3 regions of the Fervidobacterium changbaicum genome follow, and region 3 is predicted to be linked to each of the others. Evidence: predicted binding sites of a transcription regulator. Region 3 holds the regulator's gene; each other region holds the start of a gene.
What was found. The regulator HrcA, encoded in region 3, represses chaperone genes, less so after heat shock. The targets are predictions, from matches to a motif close to ATTAGCACTCNNANNNTNNGAGTGCTAAT.
Positions count from the first base shown of each region.

Region 1 (5,696 bases), 530 kb from region 3:
TTTCCTCCATCCAAAAAGCTTCTTGAGCATTCTCAAAACGCCGCAGTTGTTATGAACAAGCAGGCTATGAGAAGACTAAGGCTGGAATACAGGATCATTTTGTTCCTTGGTGGTCTGATTTACACATCCGTTCTGGCAAGCTTTCCTAAATTGATGATGCTTGAAAGGCTAAGGCTCGAAAATGCGGGCTTTTTGACCGTCGGAGCTAATATAGGGGTGTTGCTTACCTTTGTTGTCCTCCAGTCGTGGAAAGGTTGGGTTGGTAACGAACTTGTCTGCGGGTTACTTCTTTCAGTCGCTCCTCTTACTGGGCTGATAGCGTTTTTCGCAAAGACACCGGTGATGTTCTTTATTACTGCACTTTTTGCAGGGCTGAGCTATGCAGTTCCGTACACATTTGCAATTTTCTACGGACTGCTGTCGGAAGAAGAAGACCACGGAAAGCAAGGTGCTTTGCACGAAATGGTCATTGGTCTTTTGTTTGGCATTGGCCCGCTTGTGGGAGGATTATTGTTCGACAAGCTGGGCGGAAACTTGGGATTGTTGGTCTACGCCCTTTCGATAGGAGTGGTCATATATACCGTTCACTATATCTTTAACTCGTTGAACAAAAAGCAAAGCTAAACAACACGTTTTTTATGCCAGTCGGATTTAACGAAAGCGATCCACATGATGAGCACTTCTGCAAGTTCGGAAAGTGGGAATGACAACCACAATCCAACGGGACCCAAACGGAGTAAGTATGAGGAGATAAAAACAAAAGGAACCATAACTCCCCATCTACTTACAAGTCCGGAAACCATAGGCACAGAGGTCTTCCCAGAGCCAAAGAACGCACTTGAAAGCCCTGCGCTAAACGATATGAAAAAGAGTGCACAAACGATGTATGGAATACTTTGCATACCTATGTTCATAACCGTTTCGTTGGAAGTGAAAAGGTGAAAAATCTGCTTACGCAAGAAAATCAAAGGCATAAGGATAGCTGAAATGACTGTAACACTGTAAAAAGTTGCTAGGATTGTAACTTCTTTTGCAGCTTTCTCGTTATTTCTTCCCAATTGAAATCCCACCAGTGTGCTTGCCCCCATCGAAAGTCCAAATATAGGGATAATCGCAAAGCCAAACATCCTCTCGTTAATACCGAACACGGTCACGTACTCGGAGCCAAAAAGAGAAGAAATCTTAATAAGTACAGTGTAGGACAAGTTCCTCAACAACATCTCGATACCTGAAGGCAGACCTATGGTTATCAGCTTTTTGTCTATACTCTTATCGAGTGATAGCAACCCCTTGAGTGAAATCTTCACACCTGAGATACCTTTGAAAAGCACGTATATTCCCCAGGTGAGGGGAACAAAAGTAGAAATCACCGTTGCCCATGCGGCACCGGAAACCCCAAGTCCAAGACCGGGGATATCGATCAACGGGACTTTCTCGAAAATAAAAACGGGATCTAACAAGATATTCGCAACTGCACCACTTGCCATAGTAAGAGTTGCAAGTGTCGCATGACCGACATTTCTTAAGGCAGTAAATGTGGAGTAGGTCATGAAAAATATAGGCATGAAAAAGATGCGTATGTAACCGTAATGAATTGCATAAGTGACAACGTCCAAATCTTTAGAGAAAAAGTTGACTATTGGTCTAAAGAAAAGCAACAGAAAACCGGATGCAATAAGTGCGACGAGTGCTTTAAAAACGAGGGTTTGCTCGATAATACGCGATGTAAGCGGTTTATCACCCTTACCAAATGCTTGAGAAATCAAAGAAACAGATGATGTACCTATGATTTCGTTCAATATCTCAACAAGCCAGAATATCGTTGAAAATATCACAACCCCAGCTATTGCTTTGTACGAAATCTTTCCGATCCAGAACATATCGATGATGTCGTACAGTGACTGTACTGCAAAACCGATCATGCCGGGAACGGATAGTTTGAAAAGATTCCTTGTCAACGTCTTTCTGTCAGTTCCTTTTTCAAGCACATCTTTGACTTCGCTCAGGTTATCCATAGTCTCCACCTGGTCAATCTTTTAAATGTTTGTACATTCTTATCATAACATACGCATTGGCAAAGTAAAAAATGGAACTTACAACGAATATCCACGTATATCCGTTCTTGAATCTGGTGAGTGCGGCGAACAAATCTGCAGAGAGTGCTCTCGCAACGTTGCTAAGAAATGTGTTCATTCCATTGATCGACGAAAGATAACTAGCAGGTATGTTTGAAAAGACCAAAGCGGTAAGCAGAGGCCCTACCATGTTCATAACCGCGAAGCGTAGGATGTATACTGATGTGAAGGTTATCGGTTCCCTAACAAAACTCAAAAGCACAATTAAGATGGGGACGAAAACATATGAAAATATCAAGACGTTCATGTCCCCGAATTTCCTTCCCAGCTTGTACGAAAAGATGGCACCTATGCTTGTTGCCAACTGCGCCATGGCAAGGATCGTTCCAATCAGCGAAGGGCTAAGATGGAAAAGGTCGTAAAAGATGACGTTTCCAAATGTGACAAACAGACCAGCTCCAAAGCCAACACTCATCGTGGACAAAAAATAGTAAAGTACAACCTTTTTTGCTTGTTCGTTGAGCTTTTTCAAAGTGGAAAAGAACTCTAATACGTTGGTATCGGTATCTGACTTGTAAAGCCTAGTATCGCTGAACTTTTCAATGCTAAGTCTTTTGACAGGAATTAAGGCGAGCAATCTGGAAATACTGGCGCTTATTAGTACAGCTTTCAAAGGGAAAACATCGCCAAGCACACCGCCCAGTATATTCCCCAACACACCCGTGAGCATTCCCACACCGAAGTTCAGTCCCAAGACCTTCGTTCGATTATCTTTTGAGGTTTTCAATATAAGAAGCGTTGACAAAACGATACCTGTAGCAGTTGAAAACCCACCGAAGAGGAAGGAAGAGATACCAAGCTGGACGTACGATTTCGATAGAACCCTGTAAGTTCCGAAGAATACACTCAGAAGATGCGTTGTAAACATGAGCTGTTTTTTATTTACCTTGTCCGCGATAATACCGAACACAAGTCCCAGCAGTGCACAACCCCATAAGAAAAAGGAGGTAATCCGACCAACGTAGGAAGTTGGCATCCCGGAGGTTCGGAGCATCAGATTGAAGATGGTTCCGTATATGCCTTGAGCAAGTCCATCGGTAAAGGTGAAAATAGTGATTAAGCGAGCAGCTGAATTAGTTGATGAAATGTCGGAAATGTGAGACATATTATCAAACGTCCTCCTCGTACTTTGACCCAGTCTAAGTCTGACTTTTAAGCAAGTGGCAAAATTTTGAAATTAAGTTAGCATATCGAACCATATCCAAATCAATTCTAACATCGCCATTCTTAAAATCAAGTACGGTTTATTGGTAAACATTTTTCTTTGGCCAGGAATTTTTTGAATTTTTTTATTAGCACTCTTGACAACTGAGTGCTAATATGGTATACTACTGTCGGAAAAGAAAATTAAACAAAATAGAAATAAAAAGAAGGGAGTGGTTGAGATGACATTCAACCTTGAGGAATTCACGGAAAACGCTCAGGAGATATTACAGTCTGTAACAGATGTATTGAATCGTTACAGGCAGAATCAGATGGCACCTGAGCACATACTTTTGACTATGCTCGAAAACACAAAGAACGCGGCTTACGACATACTAACGCATCTAAACGTAGATGTTGATAGTTTGAGAAAAGATGTTGAGCGCGCTATCACTTCCAAAGGTGGCTATTACTACTCTTCCGGCGGAACAGGGCAGATCTATGTGACACCGGATACGACAAAAGTTATCAACGAAGCCAAGCGAGAAGCAAGGCGCATGGGTGACGAAAAAGTCGGAACAGACCACTTGCTACTTGCTATGGCAATCGTCCCAGAAACGACTGTCTACAGGCTGTTGGCAAGGTACGGGGTCACCCAAGACAAGCTCTATACAGCTATCAAAGAGCTTAGGATGAAGAGAACGTACTCAGAAGAGGAGAACATCGACGTCTTAGCAAAGTTCACAGAAAACTTGACAGAAATGGCGAAAAACGGCCAGTTAATGCCGGTCGTCGGTAGAGAAAACGAAGTCAATAGGATGATTGAAATCCTCGGAAGGAAGATCAAGAACAACCCGGTTCTAATCGGAGATCCCGGTGTTGGTAAGACGGCTATCGTTGAAGGTCTTGCCCAGAGGATTGTTGCAGGGAATGTCCCTGACTTTTTGAAGAATAAGACTATCCTTAAACTCGACCTTGCAAGGCTTGTAGCTGGGACAAAGTTCAGAGGAGAGTTCGAAGAAAGGCTTAAGAAACTCATCGATGTGCTCAAAAAGAGAACAGATGTTATCCTGTTCATCGACGAACTGCACACAGTTGTAGGTGCAGGTGCTGCTGAAGGTGCATTGGATGCTGGTAATATCTTAAAACCAGAACTTGCAAGAGGTACGCTCAGAGTGATAGGTGCAACAACTGTTGAAGAGTACAGAAAGCACATTGAAAAGGATAAAGCGCTTGCAAGAAGATTCCAAGTCATATTCGTATCAGAACCTTCTGTAGAAGAGACTATCGAGATTTTAAAAGGTCTCAGGCAGAAGTTCGAAGAGTTCCACGGAGTAAAGATCAGCGATAAGGCTATAGAGGCAGCTGCTAAATTATCATCGAAATACATAACGGATAGGTTTATGCCTGACAAGGCTGTAGACCTCGTAGATGAAGCTGCTGCACGTGCGAAGATCGATGGTAAGAAAGAAGTTCAGGAAGAAGACATCGCAAAGGTTGTCGAACGCTGGACTGGAATACCCGTTGGTAAGATAATGGGGGATGAGAAGGAGAAGATCAAAAATCTCGAGAAGCTCATCCATGAAAAGTTCGTAGACCAAGAAGAGGCTGTAAAAGTTGTAGCAAATGCAATAAAGATGTCGCGCGCTGGTATACGCAATCCAAAACGCCCGCTTGGAGTATTCCTGTTCCTTGGGCCAACGGGTGTTGGTAAGACAGAACTTGCAAAGAGACTTGCCGATGTTTTGTTTGGTAGTGAAAAGGCACTGATCAGGATCGACATGAGTGAATACATGGAAAAGCACTCGGTTGCAAGGTTAATTGGTGCACCTCCGGGATACGTTGGTTACGAAGAAGGTGGCCAATTGACGGAACAGGTCAGAAGAAGACCGTACAGTGTCGTGCTCTTTGACGAAATTGAAAAAGCACATCCAGAGGTTTTCAACGTACTGCTGCAGCTCTTTGACGACGGTCGGTTGACCGATGGTAAGGGAACAACCGTCGATTTCAGAAATACGATAATCATTATGACAAGTAACATAGGCTCAGACATAATTATCCAGGACATCGAAGATGGTTTGGAAAGTGTGATACCAAGACATATCGAAGAGGAGATGCGCAGGTATTTCAGGCCGGAACTGATCAACAGGATCGATGCAGCAGTCGTGTTCAAACCGCTCAAGAAGGAGCACATCAAACAGATAATCGATATCTACCTCAAAGAACTCAACGAAAGACTTGCTGACAGAAACATTGTTGTTGAGTTGGATGAATCGATGAAAGAGTACTTGGCTACGGAAGGTTACGTGCCAACTATGGGTGCAAGGCCTCTAAGAAGGCTGTTTGAGAACACTGTCGAATTCAAGCTTGCAGAACTTATAATCGATGAGCAAGTAAAAGAAGGTCAAAAGGTGAAGT
Region 1 covers NZ_CP026721.1:1,999,111-2,004,806, forward strand. Annotated here, with positions in the region: gene CBS1_RS09090 (MFS transporter) at 1-624, shown strand, start outside; gene CBS1_RS09095 (MATE family efflux transporter) at 621-2,015, opposite strand; gene CBS1_RS09100 (MFS transporter) at 2,029-3,240, opposite strand; gene CBS1_RS09105 (ATP-dependent Clp protease ATP-binding subunit) at 3,521-5,696, shown strand, end outside.
Region 1: the regulator HrcA is predicted to act here: its motif matches at 3,427-3,455, upstream of CBS1_RS09105 (ATP-dependent Clp protease ATP-binding subunit).

Region 2 (5,696 bases), 270 kb from region 3:
CAAAATCAACCTCTTTCTTTGTAACGTTCATCCCACCAAGGTTAAGAGCAGCTACCATCAAAGCGGATTTTCCAGAACCGTTGTGACCCACAAGAGCCACTGTGCGTTTATCCTTCGCAACCATGTCCCCACCTCCGTATATGATAAAAAAATGTCACTGTGGTATATTTTACCAGAATATTTCAGATTTTCAAACCCTGTATTTTGTTTCCAAGCTCTCCAATTCGATAATGCACGTAGATAGTTCCCTTAGAATTCAGAATCTGAGCTTTTTCAAAGCGTAATGAGTAGTGTTTGTCAATATTTGAAAAAAGATTCAACCCGTCAGGTAGGATTATCGGTTCTATTGTCAAGTGTAAGTCTGTTACAAGACCAGCGTTTAGAAATTGAGAAAACAAAGTCTGACCACCGATAACGCACACGTCTTCAAAACCTCGGTTCCTAAGTTCCTGAATTATCTGCGAAACGTTCCCGTTTAGTACCAAATCAGGCTCTCCACAAGAAAACACGCCCTTTGTGCTCAGAACAACGTTGTACCTTCCGGGCAATCTTTTACCAATCGCTTCGTAGGTCTTTCTGCCCATAACAACAAGACCTGAGCGGGTGGTTATTTCTTTGAAAAGTCTTTTGTCCTCCGGACTTCCCCAATCCGTTCTATCGTTTTCATTAATTGCGATAGTTCCCCTTACATCTGTCACTGCCAGCAATCTGATTCTCGTATCAACCACCTTCCCTTTCATTTAATATATTTTAGCACAGTGCAATGAATAAAAAAGCGGTACCCGCTTTCCGGGTACCGCTTTTTTTGCTATTTCTTCTAGTATTAATATTCTGGCATTTCAGGCACGGATGCTTTCTTTTCCTCTGGCTTTTCAACGACGAGCACTTCTGTTGTGAGGAGCATTCCAGCGATTGAGGCTGCGTTTTGCAGTGCACTCCTTGTAACCTTTGCTGGGTCAATTATACCGCGTTCGTACATGTTGCAGTATTCTCCTTTGAGTGCATCGAAACCGTATGCTACCTCGTCTTTTGCAAGAACGTTGTGTACTATAATTGCACCGTCGTAACCAGCGTTGAGAGCAATCTGTCTGATTGGCGCCTCGAGTGCGTTGTAAACGATCTGTGCTCCGAGTTTCTCATCACCAGTAAGTTCGTTCAAGAGTGGCTCGATGGCTTTTCTTGCTCTTAAGAGTGTAATTCCACCACCGGGAACGATACCTTCTTCAACAGCTGCCCTTGTTGCGCTAAGAGCGTCTTCAATTCTGTGTTTCTTTTCTTTGAGTTCCGTTTCTGTAGCAGCACCGACTTTTATAACTGCTACTCCACCAGCGAGTTTTGCCATTCTTTCTTGCAACGTTTCTTTTTCGTATTCGCTTGTGGTCTGTTCGATCTGGGCTTTAATCTGAGCGATTCTCTTTTTGATTTCTTCTGGTTTACCTTTACCACCGACGATTATTGTTTCGTCTTTCTTTACTCTAACAACATCCGCTCTACCGAGGTCTTGGAGTGTGAGGTCTTCAAGATTAATACCAACTTCTTCGCTTGCTACGATACCACCTGTGAGAATTGCAATATCCTGGAGCATGGCTTTCCTTCTGTCACCGAAGCCAGGAGCCTTAACTGCAACTGTGTTGAGTGTACCCTTGAGCTTGTTGAGCACAAGCGTTGTGAGTACTTCACCTTCGACATCTTCTGCAATGATTACGAGTGGTCTTCCTGTTTGAGCAACTTTTTCAAGTATTGGGATGAGTGGTTTTACGTTGGAAAGTTTTCTATCGGTAATGAGTATGAACGGTTCGTTGTAGACAACTTCCATCTTTTCTGGGTCTGTTACAAAGTACGGTGAGATATAACCTCTGTCAAATTGCATACCTTCGGTGAATTCAACGTATGTGTCGATGGTTTTGCTGTCCTCAACTGTGATGACCCCATCTTCTCCAACCTTTTCCATAGCTTCTGCAATAAGCTTTCCAATCTCTTCGCTGTTGGCGCTTATAGCTGCAACGTGTGCTATATCTTCCGTGCTGGAGAGCTTCTTGGAAATCTTTTTAATTTCCTCAACAACCTTTGCTACAGCTTTGTCGATTCCGCGTTTGACAAGTATTGGATTTGCGCCAGCTGCGACCATCTTGAGTCCTTCTTTAATCATTGCCTGCGCAAGAACTGTTGCAGTTGTTGTACCGTCACCGGCAACGTCGTTTGTCTTGCTTGCAACTTCCTTAACGAGCTGAGCACCAAGGTTTGCGAACTTGTCTTCGAGTTCTATTTCCTTAGCGATGGAAACACCGTCGTTTGTAATTGTTGGGCTTCCCCAAGATTTTTCGATAACGACGTTTCTACCCTTTGGACCAAGTGTGATCTTCACTGCATTCGCAACCGCATCAACACCTGATTCGAGTGCCCTTCTTGCTTCTTCACTGTATTTCAACAACTTTGCCATATCTCACACCTCCTCCAATTTTCCGTTTTTATTCTTCTATTTTTGCAAGAATGTCGTTCAAATCGATCAAAATGTAGTCTTCATCGTCGATCTTAATTTCTGTTCCGGAGTACTTGTTGTATATTACCTTGTCTCCGACTTTGAGTGTGCAATCTTCTGGCAGTTTACCAACTTCAACTATCTCAGCCTTCATCGGTTTTTCCTTAGCGGCATCTGGAAGTACAATACCACCTGCTGTCTTCTTTTCTTCGATGATGGGCTTTATCAAAAGCCTTTCACCAAGTGGTTTTACCTTCATACTCTTACCCCCTCCTGTCACATGTTGTTGTGTTTTGATTATCACTCTTTAGTTGCGTGTGCTAATTTTAGTATAACAGAAAAATGAAATATGTGAATTGTGAAAGTTTACGTCTATGGCCATTTATGCAGCTTTATAGCGAAATAAATGTATTTTTCTTATTTTTTCTTATGTTTTCACTAACCAAAATTGACTGAACGGCTTTGTTTGCAACATCACGAAAAGTATGGTATTGAAAAACAAAAGCCCTGGGATCAACCAGGGCTGAAGTCTGAACTGTTGGTGGAGCCGATGGGACTTGAACCCACGACCTCTACCGTGCCATGGTAGCGCTCTCCCAAGCTGAGCTACGGCCCCACTATTATGACACATGCATCTTAATACGCATGAAGATTATATCATTTATTGAAAAAAAATCAAGAAGGATTCCTTTACATTTTTTCTTAACAAAATTTCAATAATTTTGACTAATTCGAGGTCTAAATTTATAGTTGATGTAGTAGGAGCAGGCACGCCTAATATAGAATATGTTATTGGGTAAATTTGTGTTCTGGTACTTTTTGGGATGTTTGTCACAAATAAGAAGATAAAAAATAGAACACTTTCGGAGGTGTGCTTGTATGAAACCTGAAGTTAAAAAAAGCAGGTTCTTTTTTGGGTTCATCACCAAGTCAACTGCTTTGTTATTGATTGTGCTGAATATCTTTCTGTTAGCTGTTTTCTCATGTACTTCAAGAGGTACAACAACTTCCAACGAAAAGTTTAAAGTATCCTACCCAGAAGTCACTTTTGTCAATACGGATGTAAAAATCACCGTTGAACCACTCGAGCCGGGCTTGTCGAACATAAAGGTGAAATCCAAACACAGTGACAGCACCGTGTTCAGTGAATCCATTTCGATTAACAAGTACCCTTACGAAATCACGAAGCGCTTCTCAAAGCCGGGCATTTACCAGCTAAGTGTTGAGGGTTATTCGATAGTTGATAATGTTTGGTACACCACTAACGGAACAATGACGGTTTACGATTCGTTACCTCCCTTAATTGAGGAAGTGAGACTCATACCCGAGCGCCCGTATGTGGGCGATGAGGTGATGCTGCTAATCAAAGTCGGTAGTGAGAACCCCATAGTGAACTACACTTTGGACGGTCGAGTAGGTGGTAACACTTGGATAAGGAAAGCACTTACCGAGAAGGCGGGATATGTTTATAGAAAACTTGAACCAGTAAATTATCCTGGAAAAGTGGAGCTATTTCTAAAAACTTCTTCTTACAATATGGAGGATGCCACGAAGGTAGTATTCGAAGTAAATCCAGTGGATAGGGTCAAACCTATCATTAATGTTTTCACTAAGACTTTTTATCCGGTAAACTCAGATGTGAGCTTCGAAGTCAAAATGTATGACAACGAAGAGCTCGATTATTACAAAGTGGAGTTCAATGGTGAAGTTGTCGAGCAAGGTAAGATTTCAGGAAAATCGTTTGAAAAAGCCATAAAAATAGGTAAAAAAGAACTTGGAACACATACGCTTAATATAACTGTGAGAGATAAAGAAGGAAATGCCGCCTACTATTCGAAAAGAATCTACGTCGGTTCGACGGCTTTGAGTTTTGAGGTCGAGGTGAGCCCAGCGAATTTAACTGCAGGTGGAACGGCGGTTATCGCACTTGTTCCACAAGAAGAGAGAGTCCGATACACAAAGATTGTGTACTTCGTCGACGGGAAAGCGATAGACTCGAGCATCGCTTCTGAAGGAAAAGAAGCAAAAAGATTTACTTTGTGGGACGTAGAAGAGGGAACACATATAATTACAGTTTACGCGGAATCGGACGATAATAGAGGTGGAATAGCCGAAACTTTTGTGAGTGTACCCGACTACAACGGTCCGAGATTTATCTCACTCACCGTAAACGATGTTGAGATGGGGAAGGACCAGCCAACGTACATTTCACCCGGACCGGCGGTCTTTAAATTGAAAGTCTACGACGCTGGTGGAATAAACACAGGAGTTAAACCGAGGCTGCTCATCAGAGAAAACGAATTCGCCAGCTTTTACAGGGATTTACTAATGGAACCGGAAGAGATCTCTTCTGATGGGAAGACTGTTGTGTTCTCCGTGTCTACCATAATGGCACTGGGCTATTATTACGTTACTGTTATGAATGTTCAGGATTTGTCAGGTAACTTGATGCGGGATATTGGAAACTTCTTGTTGTATGTACAATAATCCTGATTTTTGTTTAGATAATCCCTGAGCAGCCAAAAAATGAAAAAAGCTTTGGTAAAAAACGGAAAAATAGAAAATTCAAAGGAGTCAACTATGCAAAATTAAATTTTTGTTTTGAGTGTGAGATAGCATAATCAATATTGAACTTCTCTTTCTTTCTCAACATTGCGTACAACGTTCGCAATAACTTGTGTACTACTGACATTATCGCTTTTTTGTACGGTATACCTTGCTGCCTTTTTCGTTCATAGTATGTTCGGAAATATTCGTTGTGAATCACTACACTCACTGCCATTAGCCATAGTATTCGTCTTAGGTGGGCATTGCCCCTTTTCGATATGTGTCCTTCTACTTTGCTTTTGCCTGATTGGGCAATGCTTGGATCGAGTCCACAATACGCAATGAGTTTTTTGTATGTACTAAATCTTGAGATATCTCCAACTTCTGCCAAGAAATGCATCGCGCTGTTTTCACCAATACCTGGTATTGACGTGAGTATCTCGATATCAAGGTTTATCGCACTACATTCGCAATATTCTTTCATCATCTTGTCGTATTCTTCAAGCTGTTGCTGTAAAAATTGTAGTTCTTTGATATTTTGCACAAGAATCTTTTCTTTCATCGGCCAATATTGAGCAATCGAGTTATTAGCGAGTTCTTTAAGTTTTTGAGCATTAAGTTTTGTACTTCTGCCACGGTCTTTGGAAAAGAACACATCCAGATTACGAGC
Region 2 covers NZ_CP026721.1:1,738,516-1,744,211, reverse strand. Annotated here, with positions in the region: gene fusA (elongation factor G) at 1-124, opposite strand, end outside; gene CBS1_RS08000 (dihydrofolate reductase family protein) at 183-740, opposite strand; gene groL (chaperonin GroEL) at 824-2,440, opposite strand; gene groES (co-chaperone GroES) at 2,469-2,738, opposite strand; tRNA gene CBS1_RS07985 (tRNA-Ala) at 3,019-3,095, opposite strand; gene CBS1_RS07980 (hypothetical protein) at 3,359-4,966, shown strand; gene CBS1_RS07975 (IS110 family RNA-guided transposase) at 5,058-5,696, opposite strand, start outside.
Region 2: the regulator HrcA is predicted to act here: its motif matches at 2,776-2,804, upstream of groES (co-chaperone GroES).

Region 3 (5,696 bases):
GCCCTCGGAAAAAACCGAGGGCTTTTTAATTCATTTGATTTATACCGTTGTCAGTGCATTTCTTTACTTTTCAAATAGGAGTTAGCCACAAGTGATACGAGTATTAAAACCATTCCAAGTATCTGCAATGCCGCAATCTTCTCATGTCTGATGACACTACCAGCAATTACTGAAATCACCGTTGTCAAATTCGAAAAAAGTGAAGAGACCGTTGGCGGAACTTTGCTGAGCATGAAATTCACCAAAAAGAACGCAACTGTTGAAGAAAGCACACCAAGGTACAATGCTCCCATTATAACAGCCGGATGGAGTGTTACCTTGAACTGACCTGTGAAGATACTCACCAAAAAGAAGAACACAAAACCCGTTATCATCATGAAGAACGTCGTCTCCACAGGTGTGAACTGTGCAGACAACTTCCTCGAGAAGATATTGTAAAGAGCTGCAGAAAGCACAGCACCTAAGATCAAGAGCTTTCCGACAAGCGCTCCTTGCTCAAAACCACCACTCGCAACGATAAGAAAGACACCAAAAAAGCTCAGAAAAGCGAACAGAAATTGGTACCACTTTATTCTTTCCTTCAATAGCAAAGGACTTAGAACGGTAATTACAATCGGAATCAAAGCGATCAACATCCCTGCTTCCGAAGAAGTCGCAAATCTTAACCCGTTTGTTTCAAAAACAAAGTACAGAATCGGTTGAAATAAAGCCACCTTCCACAATTTCCAATATGGCTTTTTTGACAACCTGATAACTCCAACACCAACGAGCAAAAGCATAACGATACTTGCCACTGCAAACCTGTAAGCTAAGAACGTGTAGACGTTGATGTGCTGTATGCTGTTTTTGGTAAAAAGAAAAGACAATCCAAATATAGCAGAAACAGCTACTCCAGATATATAAACCTTCCAGTTCACAGGGACCACCTCATCTTCATCGATAAGAAAGTTCGCATTCCGCACAATTTTATGTCTCTATTTTATCAAAAATAATCCTTTCATCAAGAAGAGTTTTATGTAACAAAAATCCGAACAACACCGTATTGTAAGCTCTCAAGAAATTGACAAATCGACAAATCTGTGGTAATATATTAGCAGACTTGGATGTTGATTGCTAATAAGTTTGATAATAATAGAACAGCAAGAATGGATATACAAAAAAGCGAGGTGATAGTTAAGTATGCTCGGAAACGATATCACCGAAAGGCAGAAGAAAGTTCTCTATTGTATCGTTCAAGAGTACATCAATACCAAAACCCCAGTGAGTTCAAAAAGGGTTTTGGAAAGTGCTACGATTGAAAGGTCTGGTGCCACTATCAGAAACGACATGAATCGGTTGATGAGAACAGGCTATATATACCAGCCGCACACATCAGCTGGTCGTGTCCCAACGGACAAAGGTCTCAGGTTTTATGTAAACGAACTTAGGAAAATTAGAGAAGAAATAAAATCAAAGAGCACACACGTCGAAGTTGCGGCACGTTTCCCTATCGGTGATATGGAAAAGGTCCTTACAGGTGCCGCAAAACTTTTAAGTTCTTCAACAAAAGGTATGGTTGTCATCGAAAAACCGAGTCCGTTAACTTTAAGGATAAAAAGGATAGTTGTCACACCTGTAAGCAAGAATTTCTCGATCGCGAATATAATAACATCGCTTGGTCTAAGCTCATCAATCCCGATCCAACACAGTGAACTCGACGAGACGGAAAAAATAGAAGAAATGCTCAACAAAGTAATGACAGGACTAACTTTGAACGAATTCAGGTCCAAGCTTAGGGATATTCTCGCTCGAATAAATAACTTGAGCAATTTAAACAACTTCAAAGAGAACGATTTCGGAACGCTCAGCCGAGGTTTCCTGGAAATAACTGAAAGACTATCAGTTGAGAGTTACGAAGATTACATAACAGAGGGACTACCAAACTTACTTTCAAATGAAAGAATCAACCTGAAGAAATTGCAGAACATCCTTGCATACGTCGCGTCGGACACATTCTACAAAGAACTCTTTGAGCTTGAAAACGATATATTCATCGGTAAAGAACACGGCCTTAGATTCTTGGAAGACTTCTCGGTAATGCTCGGTCAGTTTTATTCAGAAGATACACCTGTTGGGCGCGTTGCTGTCATCTTTGACAAATACGGGAGATATGACTTAGTCATCGACAGCTTTGAATTCATGCTCAACAGATTGAGTGAATACTTCACTGTTGTATCGAGAAATATCTAAAATCAATCCAGATAAGAAGGAGGTTGAGACCATGTGTGAAGAAAAGAAAATAAACGAAATGAAAGAAATGCAAAACAATAATTCGCAAAATTTAAATGAGATAAAGGAGAACGAAGAGATGAATCAGAACGGATTATTCGAGGAAAACAAGCAGTTAAAGGAGAAAATAGCCGAACTTGAAAACCAACTAAAAGAAATCCAGAATGCAGCACGCATAATCAAAGCAACGTTTGAAAACTACAAATTGGACGTCGACAGGCAGCTGAAAGATGCCTCAAAGTCAACCGCACTTCGCATCATCAAAGCACTTATACCAATTTTAGATGACTTCAAGAGGGCTTTTAAGTACTACGAATCCGATAATGACCTGGAAAAGTTCAAACTTGGAGTAGAGAAGATATATGAAAAACTCTTGAAGACCTTGGAGAACGAAGGATTAAGGGTTATAGACGCAACAGGTAAATTCGACCCGTTCAACCATGAAGCCTTTGAGAAAGAAGAACGCGATGATGTTGAAGAATACACAATCCTTGAAGTTATTGAAGACGGTTACACATTCAACGGACAGGTTGTAAAACCAACGAAAGTGCGCGTTGCTGTAAAACCAAGGAAGAAGGCAGAAACATCTGAGAACATGACAGAGAACAAGCAAGAGAATGAGCAATAAAAAATGACAAGCAGAGGTGATACAATATGCCAGCAAGAAAAGATTACTACGAAATACTTGGCGTGCCAAGAAATGCATCAGAAGATGAGATAAAGGCGGCTTACAAGAAGCTTGTTAAAGAGTGGCATCCAGATAGGCATACGGGAGATAAGAAAAAGGAAGCCGAGCAAAGATTTAAAGAGATACAGGAAGCTTACGAGGTGCTGAGCGACCCACAGAAACGTGCAATGTACGATAAGTTTGGATACGTAGGTGAAGGTGGCTATGTTTACGAGCCGTCCGGTAGGGGTAACGGATTTGGATTTGAAGATATAAGTGATATCTTCAGGGACTTCTTAAATGATGATATATTCAACATATTCTTTGGAGGGCATAGAACAAGTACATCGCAAACGCAACGAACAACAGGTGGTAGAAGGTATGCCAAAAGAGGAGAGGATATAAACCTTGAAGTGACCATTTCAGAAGCTGACGTCTTTACTGGAAGAGATGTAACCGTTGAGTACGACAGGTATGAATTGTGCGAGAACTGTAAGGGAGAAGGAGTAGAACCTGGAAGTAAATGGGTGACATGTTCGAAGTGCCATGGAACTGGCGTTGTTCGGGAAGAGAGAAGAACACCGTTCGGTGTGTTTATTAACCAATATACCTGTGACGTCTGTGGTGGTAGCGGCACAATTCCGGGAGAAACCTGCCATGTGTGTAAAGGAGCAGGAAGAATTAGAAGAAAAACAAACGCAGTCGTGAACATCCCAGCAGGTGTAGAAGATGGAGCGGTTATCAGAATTCCGAGAAAAGGGAATGCTGGAACAAACGGTGGAGATTACGGAGATTTGTATGTCCACGTTAAAGTTAGAAAAACAAGCGACTACAAACGCGAAGGTGATGATATAATAGTAACTGTTCCCGTTGATTACATCAGTGCTATACTCGGTGGCATCGTATATGTTACATTGCCAAACGGCGAACGAGTTCCAGTGGAGATACCTGCGGGGACACAGCCCAACGAACGTATAGTTATCAAAGGCAAGGGCATTCCAAACGCAAGGACAGGTAGACGTGGCAATCTAATAGTAGAAGTGAAGGTCTCAATCCCAAGGAAAGTCTCATCAAAAGAGAGAAAACTCCTTGAAGAAATAGCCAAAGAAAGGGGCATAGAAATTTGAGACTTGACAGAGACAAACTAAATACTACGAGAAAGGCTTTAAAATATAGTAAATCACGTAGCAAGAAAGCGTTCAGAAATCGAGAGGCTCTTAATCCGCTAGGTTCTTCAACCCACTCCAGTGGGCCAGAGCCCAAAAAATCGCAAAGACATGCTAAATCAAAAACCTTGATTTCAATTACTCTGCTATTTTTAATTCTGGGGATTTTCGTTCTTAGTTTTGGATTCATTTTCTCACGCAGTTCGACGTTTTTGGCCTTTTTAAAAGGTATTTCCAGTTCAACTCAGCTAACCGCAAAAATTGACAAAGAGATAACAATCGACAAAGGTTTCGAATCACGGATATCAAGAGTTATTAGCACGCCTGATGGATTTGTAGGAATAGGTTCGACCATAGCTGATGAAAGTGAAAAATATCAAATACTTTTGACCAAAGTCGATGATGACGGTAACATCGTATGGGTTAAAACCTTCGGTGCTGAGAATGACGATCTCGGATACGATATCATTCAAACCGACGATGGTTTTTTTGTGCTCGGAACAACCTCTTCGAAAAGCTTAGGTACCAAAGGAAGATACGATGTTTTACTTTTGCGTTTAGACAAGAATGGAAACACTATTTGGCAAAAAACTTACGGGGGACCGGATTGGGACAGGGCATATCGAATGGTAAGAGCTGGGAACAACTTCGTATTTGTTGGCGATAACTATGCCAAGGGTAACGACGTAACAGAGAACTTCGGCGAACATGATTACTGGACTGTTATGTTCTCAAGTGATGGAAAAATCATCTGGGATAGAAGCTTCGGTGGTACACGCTGGGATAGAGCCTATGCCGTCGGCTATGATCCAATGAAAGGTCAAATACTCGTTGCCGGATCAAGTAATTCATTCACAGACGGAACAAGGTACGACGGGTACGTTGTTAGCTACAATTCGGCTGGACAGTTAATTTGGCAGACCGTCTTAACCAATTCACATACTCTCTGGCCTATGGACTTGTCTATCACAGAGAGAGCTATCTTTGTTTCCGGATACGTGTACGAAAATTTCAACGATGCTAACTCTGAAAGATTGGGAACCGAACGTGCATTCATCGCAAAGCTTACAATAAACGGTCAAGTGGAGTATATAAAAACATTTGGTGAGAACGTGAGAATCCATTCTGTGTTGAACAGTTTGCAAAGTGAAGGACAAAATGGAATAGATACGCTCTACTTTGCAGGTTATAAATACGATGGCGAAAAGAAACTCCCTTGGTACGGCCTTTTTGAATACGACAAAAGCTCAGGCAAGCTACAGGTCGTTGAAAAAACCATCGATACAGACTACGGCATGCTCTTTTCGATATCGTATGACGAAAAAAGAAATGTTTTTGTGTTATCCGGTACTATCATGAAGGATGGAAAGATGAAAGGTCTAATCAAGTTGTTGTCAAATATCGAGAGCTAAAATCAGATAACAATATAGACTGCTCGATTCATTCGAGCAGTTTTTTTATCGAATCTTTGTAATTTCTACCTACTGGGATGATTTCTCCATTTGAGAGCTCGAGTGCTACTGTACCAAAGTAATTCCGGATTATCTTCTTTATCTTTTCAACATTGATTATGTAAGATTTATGTACCCTTAAAA
Region 3 covers NZ_CP026721.1:1,468,839-1,474,534, reverse strand. Annotated here, with positions in the region: gene CBS1_RS06840 (DMT family transporter) at 51-917, opposite strand; gene hrcA (heat-inducible transcriptional repressor HrcA) at 1,180-2,229, shown strand; gene CBS1_RS06830 (nucleotide exchange factor GrpE) at 2,261-2,896, shown strand; gene dnaJ (molecular chaperone DnaJ) at 2,923-4,062, shown strand; gene CBS1_RS06820 (hypothetical protein) at 4,314-5,513, shown strand; gene CBS1_RS06815 (LytR/AlgR family response regulator transcription factor) at 5,542-5,696, opposite strand, start outside.